Regions from separate parts of the Actinocorallia aurantiaca genome, predicted to be linked through region 1. Evidence: riboswitches for the same ligand, from Rfam matches in the RefSeq annotation. Region 1 holds a riboswitch; each other region holds the start of a gene.
What was found. A riboswitch is a leader RNA that binds a small molecule or an ion and turns the genes downstream of it on or off. The one in region 1 is predicted to bind S-adenosylmethionine.

Region 1 (5,368 bases):
CGCCCTCGACGATGGTGGTCTCGTCCTTGGCGATGACGACCTTGCGGGCGCGGCCCAGCTGGTCGAGGGTCACCGAGTCGAGCTTGAGGCCGACCTCTTCGGTGATGACCTGGCCGCCGGTCAGCACGGCGATGTCGCCGAGCATGGCCTTGCGGCGGTCACCGAAGCCCGGCGCCTTGACGGCGACGGACTTGAAGATGCCGCGGATCTTGTTGACGACCAGGGTGGCCAGGGCCTCGCCCTCGACGTCCTCGGCGATGATCAGCAGCGGCTTGCCGGCCTGCATGACCTGCTCGAGCACGGGCAGCAGGTCCTTGTTGGAGGACGCCTTGCCGCCGACGATGAGGATGTAGGGGTCGTCGAGCGACGCCTCCATCCGCTCGGGGTCGGTCACGAAGTAGGGCGAGATGTAGCCCTTGTCGAAGCGCATACCCTCGGTGAGCTCGAGTTCGAGACCGAACGCGTTGCTCTCCTCGACGGTGATGACGCCTTCCTTGCCGACCTTGTCCATCGCCTCGGCGATGAGCGCCCCGATCTCGGGGTCGGCGGCGGAGATGGAGGCGGTGGAGGCGATCTGCTCCTTGGTCTCCACGTCCTTCGACAGCTGGGACAGCTGCTCGGAGACGGCGGCGACGGCGGCCTCGATGCCCTTCTTCAGGGACATCGGGTTGGCGCCGGCGGCGACGTTGCGGAGGCCCTCGCGGACCAGAGCCTGCGCCAGCACGGTGGCCGTGGTGGTGCCGTCACCCGCGACGTCGTCGGTCTTCTTGGCGACTTCCTTGACCAGCTCGGCGCCGATCTTCTCCCACGGGTCCTCGAGCTCGATCTCCTTGGCGATGGACACGCCATCGTTGGTGATCGTGGGGGCGCCCCACTTCTTCTCGAGCACGACGTTGCGGCCCTTGGGACCGAGAGTCACCTTGACGGCGTCGGCCAGCTGGTTCATGCCACGCTCGAGACCGCGCCGGGCCTCCTCGTTGAACGCGATCATCTTGGCAGCCATAGGCTCCAGATCCTCCTCGTGTGGATACGGAACATGGCGGATCGGGCAGATGCCCGCGACGGACGGCCCCACCGTTCCGGCAGCCCCATGTGTGCCGCGCGGTGGCGAGACCTCATCGTCCCGATCCAGAAAGCTTTCGGAGTTATCACTCTCACGGGGAGAGTGCCAATCACTGTTTAGCACTCTCCCCCATCGAGTGCAAGCGGGACCACCTCTGAGCAGGCAAGGTCCCACCACGGGCCCGCACCTGGGCGATATGCGGCAACTAACCGTGCGATGGGGCGATGAGCTAGGGTAATTACTTTCTGTAGTCTAGTTTGCACCATGCGTGTTCAGGTGAAGATCCTGGGGGCAAGGGTTACTTCGTCCGATGAGAAGGGGACGAGCAGTGAAGAAGATCTTGGGGCTGGCGCTCTCGGGTGCGATGGTCCTGGGCCTGACGGCCGCCACGGGCACTTCGGCACAGGCCTCCGAGACCTCCGCACGGCAAGAGCAGAAAGAACAGTCGCGCTACCGCCATCGGATCCACACGAAGGTCTGGCCCTACTCCTGGGGCGGACGCCGCGGCGGGGTGAAGGTCCGGGTGTTCCGCCACTCCTACAACGGCCGGGTACCGGTGCCCTACATCCGGGTCTGCCTGCAGAAGAGGACTCCGTACCGCTACCGCACCATCGAGTGCGAGCGCGCCGACCGCTGGGGCCGCGCGGACTTCCGCATGGTCGACCGCGTCTCCTGGTACGACGGGGACCGCGGGCGCGGCCTGCGCCAGACCCGCCAGTCGAGGGGGCGGAACTTCTCGAACCGGTACCGGATCTTCGTCCCGCCGACCTACCGCACCTACGGCCACGTCAGCCGCCCGTTCCGGCTGTGGGACCGCTGGGGCTGGAACGACGGCGACCACGGCGACCGCTACGACGATTACGACGACGGCTGGAACGACTACGACGGAGAGGACAGCTGGAGCGGCTGGCGCAGGACCTCCGTGAACCGGTGACCTCTCCCTTTCGCGCGGCGACGTACGAAACGGAATCCGAAAAGAGAAAGACCCGCAGGGCCGAGCACCTGCGGGTCCCGCGAATTGCGGATCAAAGAGAGCGGACCAGGTCGGCCTGCGGGCCCCGGTCGCTCTGGGTGATCTCGAACTCGACCCGCTGCCCCTGCTCCAGGGTGCGGTAGCCGTCCATCTGGATGGACGTGTGCCGGAAGATACCGGCGGTGCGGGTGGGCGGGGAATTGCTTCGGCCGGGTCCGGCCAGCCATTCGGGAAAACAAAAAAGAAAGGACCCGCCTTTTGACGGGCGGATCCTTTCCACTGTCATCGGCCTCAGCAGCCCCCGGCGACCGCCGGAATGATGGAGACCTGGATGCCCGCGGGAGTGGGCGTGTCCAGGCCCTCGGCGAACCGGACGTCCTCGTCGCCGACGTAGACGTTCACGAACCGGCGGAGCCTGCCCGCGTCGTCCAGGACCCGGGCGGAGATGCCGGAGTGGTTCTTCTCCAGGTCCGCGATGACGTCACGCAGGGTGCCGCCCTCGGCCTTCACCTCGGACTCGCCGCCGGTGTAGGTGCGGAGGATCGTGGGGATGCGAACGGAAACACTCATGCTCAGACCAATCCTGTAGCGCGGAAAGCCTCGATGTTGGGCGCGATGTTGGCGGACGGCTTGGCCACCGAGGCGACCGCGTCCAGGGTCTTCAGGCCTTCGCCCGAGTTGATGATGACCGTCTCCAGCGACGGGTCCAGCAGACCGCTCTCGATGAGCTTCTTCAGCACGCCGACGGTCACGCCGCCCGCGGTCTCGGCGAAGATGCCCTCGGTGCGGGCCAGCAGCCGGATGCCCTCGACGACCTCGGGGTCGGTGACGTCCTCGACGGCCCCGCCCGTCCGGCGCACCGCGTCCAGGACGTAGGGCCCGTCGGCGGGGTTGCCGATCGCCAGGGACTTGGCGATCGTGTCCGGCTTGACCGGCCGGACCACGTCGTGGCCGGCCTTGAAGGCGGCGGAGACGGGGCTGCAGCCCTCGGCCTGCGCGCCGTAGACCTTGTAGGGCTTGTCCTCGACCAGTCCGAGCTTGATGAACTCCTGGAACGCCTTGTCGATCTTGGTCAGCTGGGAGCCGGACGCGATCGGGACCACGATCTGGTCGGGCAGCCGCCAGCCGAGCTGCTCGGCGATCTCGTAGCCGAGGGTCTTGGAGCCCTCCGCGTAGAACGGGCGGACGTTCACGTTCACGAACGCCCAGTCCTCCTGCTCGCCGGCGAGTTCGGAGGCGAGCCGGTTGACGTCGTCGTAGTTGCCGTCCACGGTCACGAACGTGCCGTCGTACACGGCCGTCGTGATGATCTTCTGCTGCTCCAGGTCGGAGGGCACGAACACGGCGCTGCGGATGCCGGCGCGGGCCGCGGCGGCGGCCACGGCGTTGGCGAGGTTGCCGGTGGAGGGGCAGGCCAGGACCTTGAAGCCCAGCTCCCGCGCGGCGGCCAGCGCGACCCCGACGACGCGGTCCTTGAAGGAGTGGGTGGGGTTGCCGCTGTCGTCCTTGACCCACAGGGCCTGCATCCCCAGCGCGGAGGCGAGCTGGTCGGCCTTCACCAGCCGGGTGTAGCCGGGCTCGGTGTTGGGGATCTCGGCGACGTTCGAAGGAACCGGCAGCAGGTCCTTGTAACGCCAGATGTTGTGCGGACCCGCCTCGATGCTCTCGCGCGTCACGCCGCTGAGGTCGTAGGAGACCTCCAGCGGCCCGAAACACTCGGAGCAGGCGTAGTAGGGGCCGAGTTCTACGGTGTTGCCACACTCGCGGCAGATCAGCGCGGTGGCGTTACCCAGGTCGGGCATGAGTACGAGGCCTCTCCCTCATCTTCCCTGTGCCGATCTGGTCACAGGCCGGAGTTGGCACCTCGTCCCGGCCGAAGCCTCGCTATGGGCGCGATGGCGAACCGGGAGGGTTGCCGGGGCTTCGCAGGGCCGTTCCCTCCACCCCTCTGGATGAGCGCCCGTGAGATATCCACGGGCTTGTATGAAGTTGTGTCCCGACTTTACAACAGGTGTCCGATTGCGAGCACGTGGGGTCTCACCCCTTGGACCGTCCTCCGATGTTAGCTCGATCACTCGGTACCGGGTGGGAACGGTCCCCTTCCCCGCCTCCGCGCAGTGGCATGCGACACTCTGGCCATGCAGGTACTCGTCGCCAGCAACCGCGGCCCCGTGTCCTTCTCCCTGTCCGAAGAGGGCGCGCTGAGCATGCGCCGCGGCGGCGGGGGCCTGGTCTCCGGCCTCGCCTCGGTCGCGGCCGGCACCGACCTGGTCTGGGTGTGCGCCGCCCTGTCCGAGGGCGACCGGCTCGCCGCCCGCCAGGACCCGTACGGGCGGCTCGACCGCGCCGGGCACGAGACGGGCGCCGTCCGGATGCTGGACATCCCCGAGAAGACGTTCCACCGCGCCTACAACTCGATCGCCAACTCCACCCTCTGGTTCGTCCACCACCTGCTCTACGACACCCCGAACGAACCGCACTTCGACAGCACGTTCCGGCGCGACTGGCAGTCCTACGAGGCCTACAACTCGGCGTTCGCCGACGCCCTGGCCCAGGACGCCGAGCGTGGCGCGAAGGTCGTCGTCCAGGACTACCACCTGGCGCTGGTCCCCCGGATGCTGCGCGAACGGCGCCCCGACCTCCGCGTCGCGCACTTCTCGCACACCCCGTGGGCGCCGCCGGAGTACTTCCGCCTGCTGCCCGACGACATCGCCGTCGAGGTGCTGGAGGGCATCCTCGGCTCCGACCACGCCGGGTTCCTGTGCGACCGCTGGGCCGAGGCCTTCCTGGACTGCTGCGAGTCGGTCCTCGACGCCAAGGTCGACCGGTTCGCCCGGACCGTCCGGCACCGGGGCAGGACCACCCGGATCGGCGTGCACTCCCTGGGCGTGGACGGCGCGGACCTGCGGGAGCGCGCCGCGCGGGACGACGTCGCCGAGCGCCGGGCCGCGCTGCTGGAGCAGATCGGCGACCGGCAGCTCATCCTGCGCATCGACCGCACCGAGCTGTCCAAGAACATCGTGCGGGGCCTCGCCGCCTACTGGGAGCTGCTGCTCCACCACCGCGAATGGCACGGCCGGGTGGTGCACGTGGCCTTCGCCTACCCCTCCCGCACCGACCTGCCCCGCTACCGCGACTACACCGCCGCCGTCGAACGGCTCGCCTCGGAGATCAACGACGAGTTCGGCACGGAGGACTGGACCCCGCTGATCCTCCAGGTCAAGGACGACTACGCCCGCTCCCTCGCCGCCTTCCGGCTGGCGGACGTCCTGGTGGTCAACCCGATCCGCGACGGCATGAACCTCGTCGCCAAGGAGGGCCCGATCCTGTCG
Region 2 (5,368 bases), on a different contig from region 1:
CGCCGGGACCTCCTCTCCCTGCCCGGGGTCGGAGGGCAGTCCGCAGGACGCGGCGATCGCGCGCGCCCTGGCCCCCGCGGCGAGGGCGCGCGCACGATCGCCTCCGGCGTCCCTGGCCTTGCCCAGCGCGCTCAGCGTGCCGGCCAGCTCCAGCCGGTCCCCGGCCTCCTCCAGTACCGCCGCCGCCTCCTCCAGCAGAGCCCCCCGCCGGCGCGGGGTGCCGGCTTCAGCCTGGAGCCGCAGGGCCAGCCCCCGGGTGCGGGTGCGCCCGGCGCCCAACCGGTCCAGCCGGTCCAGCTGCTCCTCGGCCAGCGCCAGGGCCTCGCGGCGGCGGCCGAGTTCGAGCGCGGCCCGGCCCGCCCCGATCCGCCAGGCCGCCAGGCCGGGCAGGTCGACCTCCCAGCGCCGCATCCGCTCGCCGCACTCCAGGAATTCGGCGAAAGCGCTCTCCGCATCTCCGGCAGCGAGGCGAAAATATCCGCGAGCCGCCAGATAATGCAGTCCAGCAGGCGTCTCGAACATCGTCGGAGGAACCGGGACGGCAAGGTAGCGAAGCGCGTCCTCATTCTTTCCCATCACCGCCTTGGCCGAGATCATGATGGCGAAGGGAATGCCGATCGCCACTCCCCAGCTCTGCCACGAGATATGCGTCAGCGCCGTTCTCACCGCCTCCACCGCGGCCGGGAGGTCGCCCTGCCGGAAGGCGCTCTCGGCGCGGATCGCGGCGAAGGCGCCGAGCCAGACCGGGTCGCAGTGCGCGGTGGTCTGCTCCAGCAGCGGCTCGCACCAGCGGGCGGCCCTGTCCGCGCGGTCGGCATAGACGAGCGTGGCGAGGGAGGCCAGCAGCGGCTCCAGCGCGCCGGAGCCCATCGGGCAGTCGCCGAGCACCCGTTCGGCCCGGGCCACCGCTTCGTCCCCGGCGCCGGTGGACATGAGCTCGCGCAGCGCGTCCAGGCCCTCGCAGATCGGGGGCGGCGAGGCGCACGCGTCCCGGGACGGACCGAGGAGACCGGGGTACCAGCAGGACGCCCAGTCCCGCAGGGATCGGACCGTTCCTCTCGGGTCGGGTCCCGACTCCAACTCCGCCAGGGCGAGTGCCGCCTCTTCGGGGTGCCCGGTCCGCACCAGGCTCTTGACGGTGGCCGGTGTGATCGGGGGGGCATACCGCATGGTCCGTCCTCACTGTTGCTTGCGACGTGCTCGAGGCACGCCGCCTGGCGTCACCCGGGGCACCCTGCAGCAGTGAGGGTTGCCGGCCAGCGAGCCGGGGCTTGGCGCTGGCGCTCCTTGCCGAACATCGCCAGAATACACACTAATTAAGTAGGAAAACCATAGATCCATCCCGTTTTCGTTGAATCTTCACCCCTCCCCGGCTCAGCGGAGGAGGGACAGGGAGTCCAGGTCCAGGGCGTGGTCGGCGTGGCGGGCGGTCATGGTGCAGAACATGTCGTCGCCGCGGTCGGTGCGCTCCACGAGCATGGAGGCGCCGATGGACATGGTGATGCCGTGGAAGGCGTGTTCGCGGTAGGAGGTCCAGCAGTCGTCCCAGGTCAGGGGGATGCCACTCGCGGCCAGGGAGGCGTGGTAGCGGCGGACGAGGGCGTGCTCGCAGGCGCGGCGGGTCTCCGTGGGGAGACTGGAGCCCAGGAAATAGGACAGGTCGGACAGCGGGGACCCGTAGGTGCAGGTCTGCCAGTCCACGATGTAGGGGCGGGAGCGGCCGAACAGGAGGTTGTCGGCGCGGAAGTCGCCGTGAGTGAGGCTCGCCGGACCGGGACGGGGAGCCAGGTAGGCGGCCATGCGCGGGAGGAAATCCTCGATGAGCGCGAGGATCTCGGGGGTCAGGCGCTCGGCGTAGCGGTCGCGGAAGCCGTCGTACAGGCCGGTGACCATCGCCGCAGTGAACTCGGAGGAGGCCGCGTCGTGGCGGTTCAGCCACGGGAGGGCGGCCAGGTCCGGGGAGTCCCAGCCGGCCGCGTGCAGGATCGCGAGCTCGTCCACGGCCGCCGCGGCCTCCTCGGCGGTGACGCCGGCGAGCTGGTCGCCCGGGCGGGCCGGGGCGAGGTCCTCCAGGATGACGGTGTAGTCGTCCTGTCCGGGCTCGTATGCGCTGAAGTGGCAGACGGGGATCGCGGCGGCCAGCCCCTGCGCCAGGTGGGTGTAGAAACCCGCCTCGATCTCGTAGGTGCGGATCGCCCTGGCCGCGGCGCGGCTCGCCGGGTCGAGGGCGGGGACCTTGGCGACCAGGGTGGCGGGCAGGTCCACGGGCCGCTCGTAGGCGAGGTTCAGGCGGAAGGTGTCGGAGACCTGGCCGGTGCCGACGGGAACGGCGTCGACGCCGGTCACCTTCACTCCGGCGAGGCGGGGCGCGAGGGCCTCGGTCAGCCAGGCGGCGGTCAGGCCGTGGGCTCCGGGAAGGGCGGGGGCGGTCATGACCGGTCCTCCTGGTCGTCGGCGGAGTTCGGGGAAGGCGCCCAGTCGTGGTCGCGCCACCCCGGCGGCTGGTGCCATTCGGTCCAGCCGTGTCCGGTGCGGCCGTCCTCGGCCTCGAAACGGCACAGGGCTCGCGGGAAGTACGCGAGGACGCCGTCGGGGGAGGTCACCGCGACGGGCGCGAACGCCGTCGGCGTCGCGGTCATCGGCGCGCCCTTCAGCCCGAGCCGCGAGTACTCCGGCAGGTCGTCCGGACCGAAGACCGTCTCGGCGCGGAAGCCGTCGAGGTGGACCGGACCCTCCTCACGCGCGGCGGTGAACGACGGCCATTCCATGGGGAAGCCGACGTTGGCCTGCATCCCGTGGAACCAGGTGCCGTCGTCGAGCCGCCCCGAACTCCACAGCCAGGAGACCGACCACCAGTCCCGCTCTCCCCACGAGTGGTCCCGCTCCCCCGAGGCGGTGACGTCGAAAGTCTCGTCGCCCACCCGGACCGTTCCCGAGACCGTGCAGGGGATCTCGTAGCGCGGCAGGTCCTTGTACGGGTACGCGCCGCCGACGGTGTCCCATTCGAGGTCCAGGACGAGCCTCGTCGTCTCGGTCCCGCCGAGGTCTCCGTAGGCGTCCGTCGCGGACGCGAGCACGTGCGCGACGGCGTCCAGGCTCACGCGGGCGGGGCCGAACGGTTCCGGGATCTCCTGCGAGGCCCGGTAGGAGTCCGTCCGCACCGCCGTCTCACCGGGGGCGGGCAGCGGGGCGTCGTCGTCCGCGACGATGACGAGCGGGTGCCCCGGCCTGGCCACGCAGGCCCAGTACCAGGCCCGTCCCCAGTTCGGGTAGAGGCCGAGCCGGACGTACCCGCCGAGCGAACCGTCCTCGGTGGCGAAGTCGAAGTAGTAGGACTCGTTCCACAGCATCCCCTCCCCCGGAGCGTGCCGTGACTCGTCCTCCTCCGTGAGTCGCCAGGTCCCGTGTTCCACGATCCTCACCATGCGGTCGCTCCTCCTCAGACGGACGCATGACGTTGTTCGCCGAACGATGTCACAAGAGCCAACAAAATAGAACAGAGTTCAAAAACCAGAATGATGAAGACCCCTGCGCGGTAGTACACGTTCCCGGCAAGGGCGGCTCGACGGTCGCTCGGAGGGTGCCGGACGCACTCGGACGGGAACGCGGGCAGGGCCCCCGCCCCCGCGCCTCGCGGTGGGGGCGGGGGCCCTCGCTTCTCCGGCCGTGCGGCCCCCCTCGTTCCTCAGTCCTCGGCCGGAGCGGGGAAGGCCAGGACGATGAGCGTCGCGACGGCCGAGGCGATCGCGCAGCCCAGGTAGAGCGTGTGGAAGTTGTCCAACGGGAGCCGGTCGGCGGACATCACCGCGGCCAGGGCGGCGATGCCCAGCGCGCCGCCGAGCTGGCGGGCGGTCATGTTCATGCCCAGGCCCGCGGCGAACTGGATGGGCGGCAGGCTCGTCGCGGCGACCACGCCCAGGCCCGTGATGGCCAGGCCCAGGCCGCCGCCGCCCAGCAGCGAGGCCGGGACCCAGGCCGCCCAGAAGTCCGGTTCGGCGCCGAACAGGTCGGTGGACATCATCGCGCAGCAGGCGGCGAACATCGCGGTGCCCAGGGCGATGACCCAGCGGTGCTTGCCCTGGTCGTTCACCCGCCCGGCGATCACCGAGGTCACCATGGAGGCGAAGGCGCCGATGGACAGCGCGCCGGCGCTCTCCATGATGCTCCACCCCCAGATGCCGGTGGTGAACAGCGCGCCGGAGAGCAGCCAGGCGAACATCGGGGCGCCGAAGACGAAGTAGGCGACGTTGCACATGGCGAAGCGGCGGCTGCTCCACAGCCCGGTCTCCACGGCCGGGGACGGGTGGCGGCGCGAGCGGGCCAGGGCCGCCAGCGTCAGGGCCACCCCGCCCAGGAGCAGGACGAGGGTGAGCGGGTCGAGCCAGCCCCAGCGGTCGCCCTCGGTCAGCCCGGCGACCGCGGCGCCCAGGCCGACGGTGAGCAGGACGGTGCCCAGGACGTCGGGGAACGCGCCGCCGGGGGCCTCGTGCCGGGGCAGCGCCCGCAGGCCCCCGACCAGCAGGAGCAGCCCGACCGGGAGGTTGATGAGGAAGACCGCCCGCCAGTCGAACTGCTCGACCAGCACGCCGCCGAGGGCGGGGCCGACCACCGCGGAGAACCCGGAGATCGCGGTCCAGGCCGCGACCGCCTTGAAGAGCCGCTCGAACGGGGTGTTGGCGATGATGAGGGCGAGCGCGCTCGGGATCATCCCGGCCGCGAAGGCGCCCTGGAAGACCCGCCCGCCGACGAGCACGGCGGGGTTCGGGGCCAGGGCGCACACCAGCGAGGCCAGGGTGAACCCGGCCAGCGCGATCATGAACACCCGGCGCCGGCCCAGCGCGTCGGCCAGCTTGCCCGCGGGGGTGAGCAGGGCCGCGAACATGATGGCGTAGGCGCTGGCCACCCACGTCAGGGTCGACATGGGGGTGTCGGGGTAGTCCGCCAGGATGTCGGGGAAGGCGATGTTGACGACCGCGAGGTCGAGGAAGGCCATGAAGGTCGCGCCGGAACACAGCGCCAGCACCAGCCCCGGGTTGATCTGCTTCGGGGGCGCCTCGGTCTTGGGGACGGTCTCCGATGTCATCTGGCTGTGCCTCTCTGGGGGGAGGGGAGGGTCAGGGAAGGTCCCCCGGCCCGGTGGCCGAGGCGCGCAGCCGGGAGAGGATCCCGGTGCGCGAGCGCTGGTAGGCCGAGGCGTCGTCGAGCAGCAGCGCCGCCGAGTTGGCGGCGGTGGCCAGCGCGTCGAGCTCGAACACGAACTGGTCCAGGTCGACGTCCTCGACGAGCTGCCCGAGTTGCAGGGCGTCCCGCGCGGTCTGGCGGCACAGGCCCAGCCAGTCGCGCCGGGCCTCGGCCAGCAGGTCGCGGA
Region 3 (5,368 bases), on a different contig from region 1:
GAGGGATCATGTCGGATCGCTGCCAGAATTGTGGGACCCATGTCGACAAGTGCAAGTACTGCAAGGGAAGCGGCGAGGGACTCATGTGGGGAGAGTGCTTGCCCTGCGCCGGGTCCGGAAAGCTATGCCCCCAACATGAGGGCGATTGGAAAGGTTGAACCCGGCGTGTCACGCGCGGCGGATCGACCCGGTACAGCCTGCGAGTATTGCTCCCACCCGCCAGTTGGGAGACCAGGACAAACCGCGGGAACACCTGGCCAGCGCCTGTTCGGCGGCCTGATACAGGGCCGCCTCGTACCGGCTCGCCCGCTCAGATCCGTCTCGCCTTGAGCTGGAGTCCGCAGCCCTTCCCACGGTTTCTCCCGGTCTCCCAAAAGGGAACGGGGTGTCGGTAAGACCGGACGTTTTTCAGAGTGCGGCGAGTTCGCGGGGCGTGGGACGGTGTTCGCCGGCGGCCCGGCGGGGTTGATTGTTGAGTTGAACTCAACTTACGCTCTGCCACATGACGTCTCTCTCGGAACGCGGCACTCAGACCCGGCGGCGGCTGCTCGACGCCGCGGCGGAGGAACTGATCCGGACGGGGGAGGTGGAGGTCGCGGCGGTCGCGCGGCGGGCCGGGGTGAGCGTGGGGCTGCCCTACCGGTACTTCGGCACGCAGAGCGGGCTGCTCGGCGCGCTTCTGGCGCGCTTCTACTACCAGGTGGACGCCGTGGTGTTCCGCGGGTTTCCGGGCGAGACCTGGGTCGCGCGGGAGAGGGCCCGGATGGCGGCCCTGGTGCGGCATCTGTACGCCGATCCGCTCGCGCCGACGATCCTGGGGCAGATGAGCAGGGACATCCAGGCCGCCGAAGTCGAGGCCCAGTACATGAGGCTGATCATCGACCGGGCCGCGCGCAACCTCGCGGGGGCCCGCAGCCGCGGGGAGGGGGCCGCCGACGGCGACCTCGAACTGCTGGCGGCCTGCCTCATGGGCGGGTTGCGCTCGGCGCTGAGCCTGGCGCTCAACCGGACGCCCCGGCCCGACCCCGAGGTCCTGACCGAGGCCCTCTGGACGTTCATGAAGAACATCACCCACCCGCGTGAGGCTCTGCTCTGAGGGGCTGCCCGGCAGCCCCGCCGACCGGGCGACGGGTCAGGACGCGGGGCGGACGTCGACGTGGTCGGAGCCGGAGGTCTGGGCGTCGAAACGGGAGGTGCCGTCGAAACGGGCCTGCCAGGAGCCGTCGCGGTCCGCGGTGAAGGCGCGGGTGAAGCGGCCGTCCCGGCCGGTGGTCACGGTCGCCTTGTACGTCCACTTCGAGGTGCCCTGGGCGCGGAAGTAGAGGCGGACCTTGCGGGCGGAGTAGGGGATGTAGCGCTCGGGCCGGTCGCTCCAGCGGACGAGCCTGCTCGACACGGTCAGCTTGCGGCCCTTGCGCACGGGCTCGGGACCCGCGTTGAAGCCGGTGAACTTCGTGTCGTGCTTCTGCCACCAGAAGAAGCTCTCGTCGGCGATCGTCCTGCCGCCCCGGCCGGTCACGATGACCTGGAGCCGCCACTTGCCGGTGTCCTCTTCGGTGAAGCAGCCGGTGCCGAGCTCGTAGGCGTCCTCCCCGGCCGAGAGCTTCGACGAGATCCAGCCGCCCCGGCCGCGGGAGTCGTACAGCTTGGCCCGGAAGGTCGAGCCGGAGGGCGCGGTGGCCGCCGCCCTGATGTTCGCCGGCACGCAGGTGCCGGGCCCTTGGACGACGACCTTCTTGTCGTAGGTGAAGACGACGTCCGCTCCGGCGGCCTGCGCGGGCGCGGCGGTGAGCGGGACGAGCAGCAGGGCGCTCAGGCCGAGCAGGCGGTGCATGGGGGAGCCTCCGGGGGATGGGTGCCCGAGTGTATCGAGCCATGATCGGACCCGGTTTCCCGGGCACCGTTGACATCTAACTCTAATTTTCCTACCTTTTAAGTAGGTAAAGAGCGTCGACGTCAAGCCCCGGCTGGTCGGCCGGCAACCCTCGTTCCCGCGCGGGGTGCTCCCGGGGATCACCTGGCGGCGTGATCCAGCGCCGCAATGAGCGGGCCCCGTCAGGGGCTCTCGGTGGAAAGGCATGACCCCCCACATGTACGCAGTTCGCACCTCCGCCCTCCTGCTGACCGCCCTCCTCGCCCTCACCGCCTGCGGCGGCGGGACCTCCGCGGACGCCGACGCGGAATCGGGAGAGCCGGTCAAGGGCGGGACGCTGGTCTACGCGGTCAACACCGAACCGACGAACCTCGACCCGCACGCCAGCCCGCAGGACATCACCGGCCTCTACACCAGGCCCGTGCTCGACTCCCTGGTCACGCTGGACGACCAGGGGAAGATCCACCCCTGGCTGGCCTCCTCCTGGGAGATCTCCGCGGACCAGAAGACCTACACGTTCAAGCTGCGCGAGGGCGTGAAGTTCAGCGACGGCACGGTCTTCGACGCCGCCGCCGTCAAGGCCAACCTCGAGCACATCGTGGACCCGAAGACCAAGTCGCAGCTCGCCGCCGGCTTCATCGCCCCCTACACCGGTTCGGAGGTCGTCGACGCGCGGACGGTGAAGGTCTCCTTCTCCCGCCCGCACTCGCCGTTCCTCGCCGCGCTGGCCACCGCCTACTTCGGCATCCAGTCGCCGGAGTCGCTGAAGAAGGGCCCCGAGGAGCTGGCCAAGCGGGTGATCGGCACCGGCCCGTTCGTCATCGACGAGTTCACCCCGCGCCAGGGCATCACCTACCACCGCAACCCGGACTACGACTGGGCGCCTCCGACCGCCGCGCACTCCGGTCCCGCCCACCTGGAGAAACTGGAGATCAAGCTGCTGGCCGAGGACTCCGTCCGGCTCGGCGCGCTGACCAGCGGCCAGGTCGACGGGATCGCCAGCGTGCCGCCGGTGAACGTCAAGCAGCTCAAGGCCGACTCCCGCTTCACGCTCCAGACCAAGCAGGCCCCCGGCGGCAACTACAGCTACTACCCGAACACCGCCGGCGGCGTGTTCAAGGACGTGAAGGTCCGCCAGGCGTTCCGTGACGGCATCGATTTCAAGACAGTCGTCGACAAGCTGTACTTCGGCGTCTTCCAGCCGGCGTTCAGCCCGATCTCGCCCGCCACCCAGGGGTACGACAAGAGCACCGAGACCCAGTGGAAGTACGACCCGGACGGTGCCGCCAAGCTGCTTGACGAGGCGGGCTGGACCGGCCGGGACGACCAGGGCTACCGCACCAGGGACGGTGAGCGCCTCACCGTCCGCTGGCCGTTCCTGAAGGCGTTCGCCCGCGAACAGCGCGACACCCTGGCCCAGCAGATCCAGGCCGAGGCCAAGAAGATCGGCTTCGACGTGGCGTTCGACGACGTCACCGTCGCCGAATACCTGCCCAAAGTCATCAAGGGCGACTACGACCTGGCCGACTTCAGCTGGCAGCGCGCGGACGGCGACGCCCTGCGCAACCTCTTCTCGTCCTCCAGCATCACCAACGCCGAGCAGTACGGCCAGAACCAGGCCAAGTACACCGACAAGGAGGTCGACGGCTGGCTCGACGACTCCCTGAACACCACCGACCTCGCCGAACGCGCCGCCCTGTACTCCAAGGTGCAGCAGAAGGTGAACACCGACGTCGCCGTGTTCCCCGTCTACGTCTTCAACTACGTGCTGGGCTCGTCGAAGAAGGCGCACGGCATCGGATGGGAGCCGCAGGCCTACCCGACCTTCTACAGCGCCTGGGTGACCAAGTGAGCCGGGTGAGTAAGAGCAGGACGCCCGCACGACACCCGGTGGCGCGCCGGACCCTCGTCCGGCTCGGCGCGTCGCTGCTGGTGCTGTGGGGCGCGGTCACACTCGCCTTCGCCTCGCTGCACCTGACCCCGGGCAGCATCGAGGACACGCTGATCGGCCAGTCCACGGTGACGCCGGAGGTCCGGGCGCAGATCGTCGCCGACTACGGGCTCGACGAGCCGGTGCACGTCCAGTACCTCGCCTACCTGGGCCGGGTCCTGAAGGGCGACCTCGGCCACTCCTACCAGCTGCACGACTCGGTGTCCTCGCTCATCTCCAGCCAGGCCGTCCCCTCGCTCCAGCTCACCCTGACGGGTCTGGGCCTGGCCGCGGTGACCGCGATCCTGCTGTCCCTGCTGACGGCCAAGAGGAGTCGGCTGCTGCGCGGAGTGGTGTCCGGGCTCGAGCTGGTCGGCATCTCGGTGCCGGTCTTCTGGGCCGGGATCCTGCTGCTGACGGTGTTCTCCTTCCAGCTCGGATGGTTCCCCGCCGCGGGCGGCGACGGGTTCTCCGGGCTCGTCCTGCCGGCCGTCGCGGTGGCGATCTCCGTGACCGCCCTGCTGAGCCAGGTGATGCGGGAGGGTCTGGAGACCGTCCTGGAGGAGCCGTTCGTGCTGACGGCGCGGGCCCGCGGCCTGTCCGACCTGGCGGTGCGGTTCAGGCATGCGCTGCGGCACGTGCTGCTGCCCGCCGTGACGCTCGGCGGCTGGCTGTTCGGCCTGGTCCTCGGCGGCCTCGTCACCATCGAGATGATCTTCTCCCGGCAGGGGCTCGGCCAGCTCACCCTGAACGCGGTCACCGGCAAGGACCTGCCCGTCGTGATGGGCGTGGTCGTCCTCACCAGCGGCGTCTACGTCGTCGTCAACATCCTCCTCGACCTGCTCTACCTGGTCATCGACCCCCGGTTGCGAGGTGCCCATGAGCCGGGTTCGTGAATGCCGGACGCCGCGGCCCGGCGTGTGGGGCGCCGCGGTCTTCCTCGTCCTCCTGATCGCCGCCGCGGTGTTCCCCGGACTGCTGGTCTCCGGCGACCCGAACGGGACGGACATGCTGGCGGCCCTGCAGGGGCCGACGGCGGACCACCCGCTCGGCACCGACGCCAACGGCCGCGACCTGCTCACCCGCATCGTGCACGGCGCCCGCCCCTCGCTGCTGGCGGGCCTCGGGGTGACCGCGCTGTCCATCGCGGCCGGAACGGTCATCGGGCTGGCGGCGGGACTCGGCGGGCGGATCGCCGACGAGACGCTGATGCGCCTGGTCGACGTGGTCCTGTCCATCCCGACGCTGATGCTGGCGCTGCTGGTCATCACCATCACCGGTCCCGGCGTGTTCAACACGGTGCTCGCCATCGCCTTCTTCATGGTGCCCAAGTACGCGCGGCTGATCCGGACGCAGGTCGCGGTCATCCGGCGGGCGGGCTTCGTGGAGGCGGCGACGTCGCTCGGACTCACCCGCGTTCGGATCGTGCTGCGGCACATCCTGCCGAACGCGTTCCAGCCGCTGCTGGCACTGGCGACCATCGAGGTCGGGGCCGCGATCGTGGCGGTGGCGTCGCTCAGCTTCCTCGGCCTGGGCGCCAAACCGCCCGCGCCGGAGTGGGGCGC
Region 4 (5,368 bases), on a different contig from region 1:
GAGCTGTGCCGGCGCCTCGGAGTGCTCACTCCCGAGGACCCGTACCCGCTGTGGGAGGGCCAGGACGGCCCCGTGCGCATCGCGCCCCTCTTCCTCCTGTACGACTACTCCTTCCTCCCTCCCGGCTGCACGACCAAGGAGGAAGGGCTCGCGTACGCGATGGAGACCGGCGTCGTCTGCACCGACGAACGGCTGCTGCACCCCGACCCGTACCCGAGCCGCGAGGCCTGGTGCGAAGCCCGCGTCACCCTGACGGAGAAGCGGCTCGCCGACTGCGACCCCGACGTCCCCCTCGTCCTGGTCAACCACTACCCGCTGGTCCGGGACCCCATGGACGTCCTGTGGTACCCGGAGTTCGCGCAGTGGTGCGGGACGACGGCCACCGCGGACTGGCACCGGCGCTTCAACGTCAAGACGATGATCTACGGGCATCTGCACATCCCGCGGGAGACCCGCTACGACGGGGTGCGCTTCGAGGAGGTGTCCCTCGGCTACCCCAGGGAGTGGAAGAAGCGCCCGCGCCCTCCGCAGTTGCCCAGAGTCGTGCTCTAACGGACCACCGGCCGGATCTCCGCGACGAGGGCCGTGGCGTTGTCGAGGCCGCCGAGGCGCTCCGCCCTGCACACCAGTGCGGCGGCGAGCGCGGCGGCCGACTGGTGAATGCCCGCCAGCTCCACCAGGTCGCCGGCGAACCAGTCGTCCTCGCCGAGGGCCGCGCCGTCGCTGAGCAGGACGAGCATGTCGCCGGGCACGACCTGGACGTCCGCCAGGAACGGCTCGTCGGCGTATCCGCCGAGGTTGCCGAGCAGGATGGAGCCGCCCATGTTCGCGAACGGGTCGGTGAGCAGGGACTCGGCGAGCACCGTCTGGTCGGGGTTGAGGCGCAGCGCCGTCCGCCCCCCGAACGGCAGCATCCGCACCAGCCAGGCCGGGCTGTCCCCCACCGACAGCAGGGCCGTTCTCCCGTCCGGGTGGACGGCCGCGAACAGAGCCGTGGACGCTCCGCGCCCCTGGCCGACCACGGCGTCCTCGGCCGCCCTCAGCGCGCCTTCCAGGTCGTGGGAGGAGACGAGGTAGTCCTTCAGGGCGGCGACGGCCGCCCGCGCGGCGCGCGCACCCGAACCGTCCCCCGGGCCCGTCACACCGTCGCAGACGACCAGCGCGACCACGCCATCGGTGCTGCGGACCGCGGCGAACGCGTCCTCGTTGTCCCACTCGGGATCGCCCTTGGCCTTCCGAGACCCCACCGCCGTCTCGGCCGCGATCCGCACCGAGACGCCCTCGTCCCAGGGACGGGTCACGGCCGCCACCACGCCGCCCGGGTCGTTCCCCGCGAGCAGGGCGCGCACGACCGCGTCCAGCCCGTGCGGCGAGTTCCCCGCGTGCAGCTCCAACAGCAGCGAAGCGTCGGTGAGGTCACGCGGAGGCCGTCCGACGGCCAGCGTGACGAGCCCGCAGATCACCGCCCAGACGTCGCGTGCCCGCGCGCCGGGAGTCTCCGGGACGGGCTCCTCACCCGCCCCGTGCGGCGGGACGCGCAGGATCTGCCAGCCCCGCTCCGGCCCCCAGCGCAGCGAACCCGGATACAAGAACCCCGGGCCGGTCCGCGCGACGCTCTCCGAGAGCAGCGGCCAGAGGGCGGGAAGCTCGCCCATCAGCCGCTCCACGGGCATCCCTCCGGGGTCGCCGAGAGCCGGCAACGGTTCTTCGGGCCACTCGACGGTCACTTCAGCGCGCACGGCCTACTCCCGCCCTGGGACGTCCGAGAACGCCCGTGGATCAGCGACTGGTAATGCCGTTCATAGTGGTACTCCAGGCCTGTCCGGGCAAGGTCATCCGTCAGGTCGCGTCTGTGAACGTTCGCAAAGCCGCGATGAGCCGGTCGATGTGCTCGTCCGTGGTGCCCAGGCCGATGCTGGCGCGCACCGCCGTGCCGTCGGCGCCCTCGCACCCGCCCTCGCCGCCCAGCAGGTGACGGACCAGCGGATGCGCGCAGAACTTGCCGTCCCGGACGCCGATGCCGTGCTCGGCCGAGAGGTACTCCGCCACGGAGCGGGCCGAACGCCCCTCCACGGTGAAGGAGACGATCCCGACGCGGGGGTGCTCCGGGCCCCACAGCGACAGCTCCCGTACGGCGGGGAGCTGCGCGAGCCCCTCCCGGAGCCTGCCGAGCAGCCGCTCCTCCTCGGCGATCAGGTCCTCCCAGCCGGTGAGCGTCTCGCAGGCCGCCGCCAAGGCGATCGCCCCGAGCACGTTCGGCGTCCCCGCCTCGTGGCGCTGCTCGGCGTCCGCCGCCCACTCCACGGAGCCGCCGGAGCCGACGTTCCGGCTCGCGCCGCCGCCCTTCAGGTAGGGGGCCGCGGCACGCAGCCAGTCCGCGCGGCCGGCCAGGACGCCCGCCCCGAACGGGGCGTACAGCTTGTGTCCCGACAGCGCGACGTAGTCCAGGTCGCGGGCGTCCAGCGGACGGTGCGGAGCGAGCTGGGCGGCGTCCACCGCGATCCGCGCCCCGTGGCGGTGCGCCAGGTCGGCGAACTCCTGGACGGGCCACAGCTCGCCCGTCACGTTGGAGGCCGCCGTGATGACGAGCAGGCGCGGCCCCTGCGGGCAGACCCGCAGCGCCTCGCCGGCGGCCCTCAGCGCCTCGATCGGGCTCGCGGGGACGGGCAGCCGGACGGCGTTGCGCCACGGCAGCTGGGTCGCGTGGTGCTCGGACTCGAACACCACGACGGACGTCGGGACGGGAAGCGCCCGCGCCAGCAGGTTGAACGAGTCCGTGGTGTTGCGCGTGAAGACGACGGCCTGCGGCCCGCCGAGGAAGGAGCGGACGCTCTCGCGCGCCTCCTCGTAGGCCCGCGTGGTGACCTGCGAGGCGTACCCGGCGCCGCGGTGGACGCTGCTGTAGTACGGGAGCGCCCGCGTGACGGCTTCCTGCACGCTCTCCAGACACGGTGCCGAAGCCGCGTAGTCGAAGTTCGCGTACGGCACGACGCCCGTCGTGACGGGAACGGGGGCGTCGGCGCCGACGAGCTGCGGGATACGGGTGAGAACGGACATGACCCAGCCTCCGGGATCCTGGGACCCCGGGGTGTGCCCGACGGGTCCGCGCTTGCCGGACGCTTCTTGCGACCGGCCAGGTCGTCACCCGGACCACCCCACCGCGGAAGGAGGGTTGGCGGCCAGCGAGCCGGGGCTTGGCGCTGGCACTCATGACCTAGCCGGGACTATAGCAAGGCCCGCCGGGCCCTTCCAGCCCGGTCGGCCCGGCGGTCTCAGGCGAGCCCGGCGAAGAGGTCGTCCTCCTTGTCCGGCCCCTCGCCGCGCACCCGGATGAACGACTCCGCACCGAAGACGATCGGCTTGGCCTCCTCGGGCAGTTGCAGCAGGAAGATGCTGTCGCCCTGGCTGGCGTGCGCCCTCAGCGCCTCGAACTTGGCCTCCGCGTACTGCGCGACGTCCACCGTCGTGGTGATCATCTCGTCGGAGACGCCGAAGTTCATCGGCTCCTCCATGCCCAGCTCCTCGGCCAGCCCGCTGGCCTTGAGGTAGTCGAACATCATCTGCAGGCCCGACTGGGGCACCGCCGTGTAGTAGAGCCTGTCCGGGATCCCCGTCCTGTCGGTGGCCGCGACCGCGACGCGGTGCGTCTGGATGTGGTCGGGATGCCCGTAGCCGCCGTTCTCGTCATAGGTGACGACGACCTGCGGCCGGTACTGCTCCATCAGGGCCACGAGCCGATCCGTCGCCGCGTCGAGATCGACGTTGGCGAAGGAGTCCGCCGCGTGGTTGGCGTCCCAGCCGTCCATTCCCGAATCGGCGTAGCCGAGCAGTTCCACATGCTGGATGCCGAGCAGTTCGGCCGACTTCTTCAACTCCTGGAGCCGGAGCTCCCTGACCGCCGCCGGGTCGTGTCCGGGCTCTCCGGGCTTCACCCCGCCCGGTCCGTCTCCCTGCTCGCCGTTGGTGCACGTCACGAGCACCGTGCGGATTCCGGAGGCGGCGGCCTTGGCGAGCACCCCACCGGTGCTGATCACTTCGTCGTCGGGGTGGGCGTGTACCGCCATCAGGGTCAACATGGACTCAGCGTACGTCCACCGTCTTCCAACCGGTCACCTTCTTCTGCCACACGGTGGTGCCGTTGTAGCGGGCCGCGACGGTGCCGTCCTTCTTGGCGGTGAAGAGGCGCGAATAGCGACCCTTGGAATTGGTCGTGACCACCGCGATCCGGGTGCCCTTCTTCTTGCCCTTCGGCTTGAACCAGATCTCGATCTTCTGCTTTTTCAACGCCGCGTAGGCGCCCTTCGCCCCCAGGGCCCGCAGGGTTCCCTGAACGCGCAGCTTGGCCCCCTTGGTCACGGGCCGGGGAGCAACGGCCACGTTGAGCTTGGCGGCCCTCCGGACCGTCACCGCGCCCGTCTTCTTGGCCGTCTTGAAGGCGTAGTAGGCGTCCTTGGACGTTCCGTCCGTGGCCGCGACCTCGATCGTGTAGCGGCCGCCCCAGTCGTTCGCGTCGAGCAGGGCGGTCCCTCTCCAGACGCCGTCTCCGGCGGTTCCCGAGACCCGCTTCAAATCGCTGATCAGCGCGAACCCCTTACCGCCCGCGTGCTTGAGGGTGACGTCGACATCGGTGATCTTCGTGCCGGTGACGGCGACCTTCACCGGCACTTTCGTCTTCTTGCCGGGGACGATGACGGGATTCCCGTACGCCTTCATGGCGCGAATGGTCAGCGGACCTTCCGCCTGGGCCGGGGCCGGGCCGGAGAGAACGGCGGCGAACACCAGCAGGGCGAGAGGGGCGACGGTACGCATGCGGGGGAGTCTAAACGCTGCCCGCGTTTTCACCAGAGGCCTCCCGGATCCACACCTGGAGCAGCAGCATCAGTTCCAGCCTGAACTCGGGGTTCTCGAAATCGAAATCGAATATCTCCTGGAGCTGCCCCAGCCGGTACCGGACGGTCTGCGGGTGCACGCACAGGGCGGCGGCGGCCCCGGTGGCGTTGAAGCCGTTCTTCAGGCACTCCAGCAGGGTGAAGGCCAGCCGCAGCCCCTGCTTCTCCCCCGCCCTGGTCAGGGGGGCGAGCCTGCGCGCGGCCACCAGGGAGGGCAGCGCCCCGCCCTCCTGCAGCAGCAGCGCGGACAGGTGCTCCTCTGCCCGGACGAGGAGGCCGGACCTGCGGCCGCTCTTTCCGGAGACCACCCCGGACGTGAGGAGGTCCAGGGTCCTGCGCGCCCACCGCAGTGACGTCCCCGCCTGTTCGACCGGCACGGACGGGCCGATCGCGCCGGTCCAGCCGCCGAGGGCGGAGGCGAGCTCGTCCACCCGTCCGGGGCCGTCGGCGTCGGGCATCACGAGGCAGAGGGTGCCCTG

Region 2: linked by a shared signal. The riboswitch ahead of ABD327_RS10930 (helix-turn-helix transcriptional regulator) and the one ahead of thrC (threonine synthase) in region 1 are both predicted to bind S-adenosylmethionine.
Region 3: linked by a shared signal. The riboswitch ahead of ABD327_RS11845 (ABC transporter substrate-binding protein) and the one ahead of thrC (threonine synthase) in region 1 are both predicted to bind S-adenosylmethionine.
Region 4: linked by a shared signal. The riboswitch ahead of ABD327_RS02410 (aminotransferase class V-fold PLP-dependent enzyme) and the one ahead of thrC (threonine synthase) in region 1 are both predicted to bind S-adenosylmethionine.

The regions. Positions count from the first base shown of each region.
Region 1 is NZ_BAAATZ010000003.1:508,221-513,588, reverse strand. It holds gene groL (chaperonin GroEL) at 1-1,003, opposite strand, end outside; gene ABD327_RS05600 (hypothetical protein) at 1,392-1,997, shown strand; gene ABD327_RS37435 (cold shock domain-containing protein) at 2,089-2,322, opposite strand; gene ABD327_RS05590 (MoaD/ThiS family protein) at 2,328-2,606, opposite strand; gene thrC (threonine synthase) at 2,609-3,838, opposite strand; SAM riboswitch class I at 3,854-3,995, opposite strand; gene ABD327_RS05580 (alpha,alpha-trehalose-phosphate synthase (UDP-forming)) at 4,175-5,368, shown strand, end outside.
Region 2 is NZ_BAAATZ010000007.1:97,388-102,755, forward strand. It holds gene ABD327_RS10930 (helix-turn-helix transcriptional regulator) at 1-1,170, opposite strand, end outside; SAM riboswitch class IV at 1,181-1,292, opposite strand; gene ABD327_RS10935 (phosphotransferase) at 1,375-2,433, opposite strand; gene ABD327_RS10940 (DUF7064 domain-containing protein) at 2,430-3,425, opposite strand; gene ABD327_RS10945 (MFS transporter) at 3,686-5,083, opposite strand; gene ABD327_RS10950 (TetR/AcrR family transcriptional regulator) at 5,115-5,368, opposite strand, start outside.
Region 3 is NZ_BAAATZ010000007.1:303,772-309,139, reverse strand. It holds gene ABD327_RS11855 (TetR/AcrR family transcriptional regulator) at 503-1,096, shown strand; gene ABD327_RS11850 (hypothetical protein) at 1,133-1,834, opposite strand; SAM riboswitch class IV at 1,940-2,052, shown strand; gene ABD327_RS11845 (ABC transporter substrate-binding protein) at 2,091-3,725, shown strand; gene ABD327_RS11840 (ABC transporter permease) at 3,722-4,699, shown strand; gene ABD327_RS11835 (ABC transporter permease) at 4,683-5,368, shown strand, end outside.
Region 4 is NZ_BAAATZ010000002.1:329,753-335,120, reverse strand. It holds gene ABD327_RS02420 (metallophosphoesterase family protein) at 1-552, shown strand, start outside; gene ABD327_RS02415 (PP2C family protein-serine/threonine phosphatase) at 549-1,739, opposite strand; gene ABD327_RS02410 (aminotransferase class V-fold PLP-dependent enzyme) at 1,840-3,057, opposite strand; SAM riboswitch class IV at 3,101-3,215, opposite strand; gene ABD327_RS02405 (PIG-L family deacetylase) at 3,273-4,076, opposite strand; gene ABD327_RS02400 (hypothetical protein) at 4,081-4,809, opposite strand; gene ABD327_RS02395 (PucR family transcriptional regulator) at 4,820-5,368, opposite strand, start outside.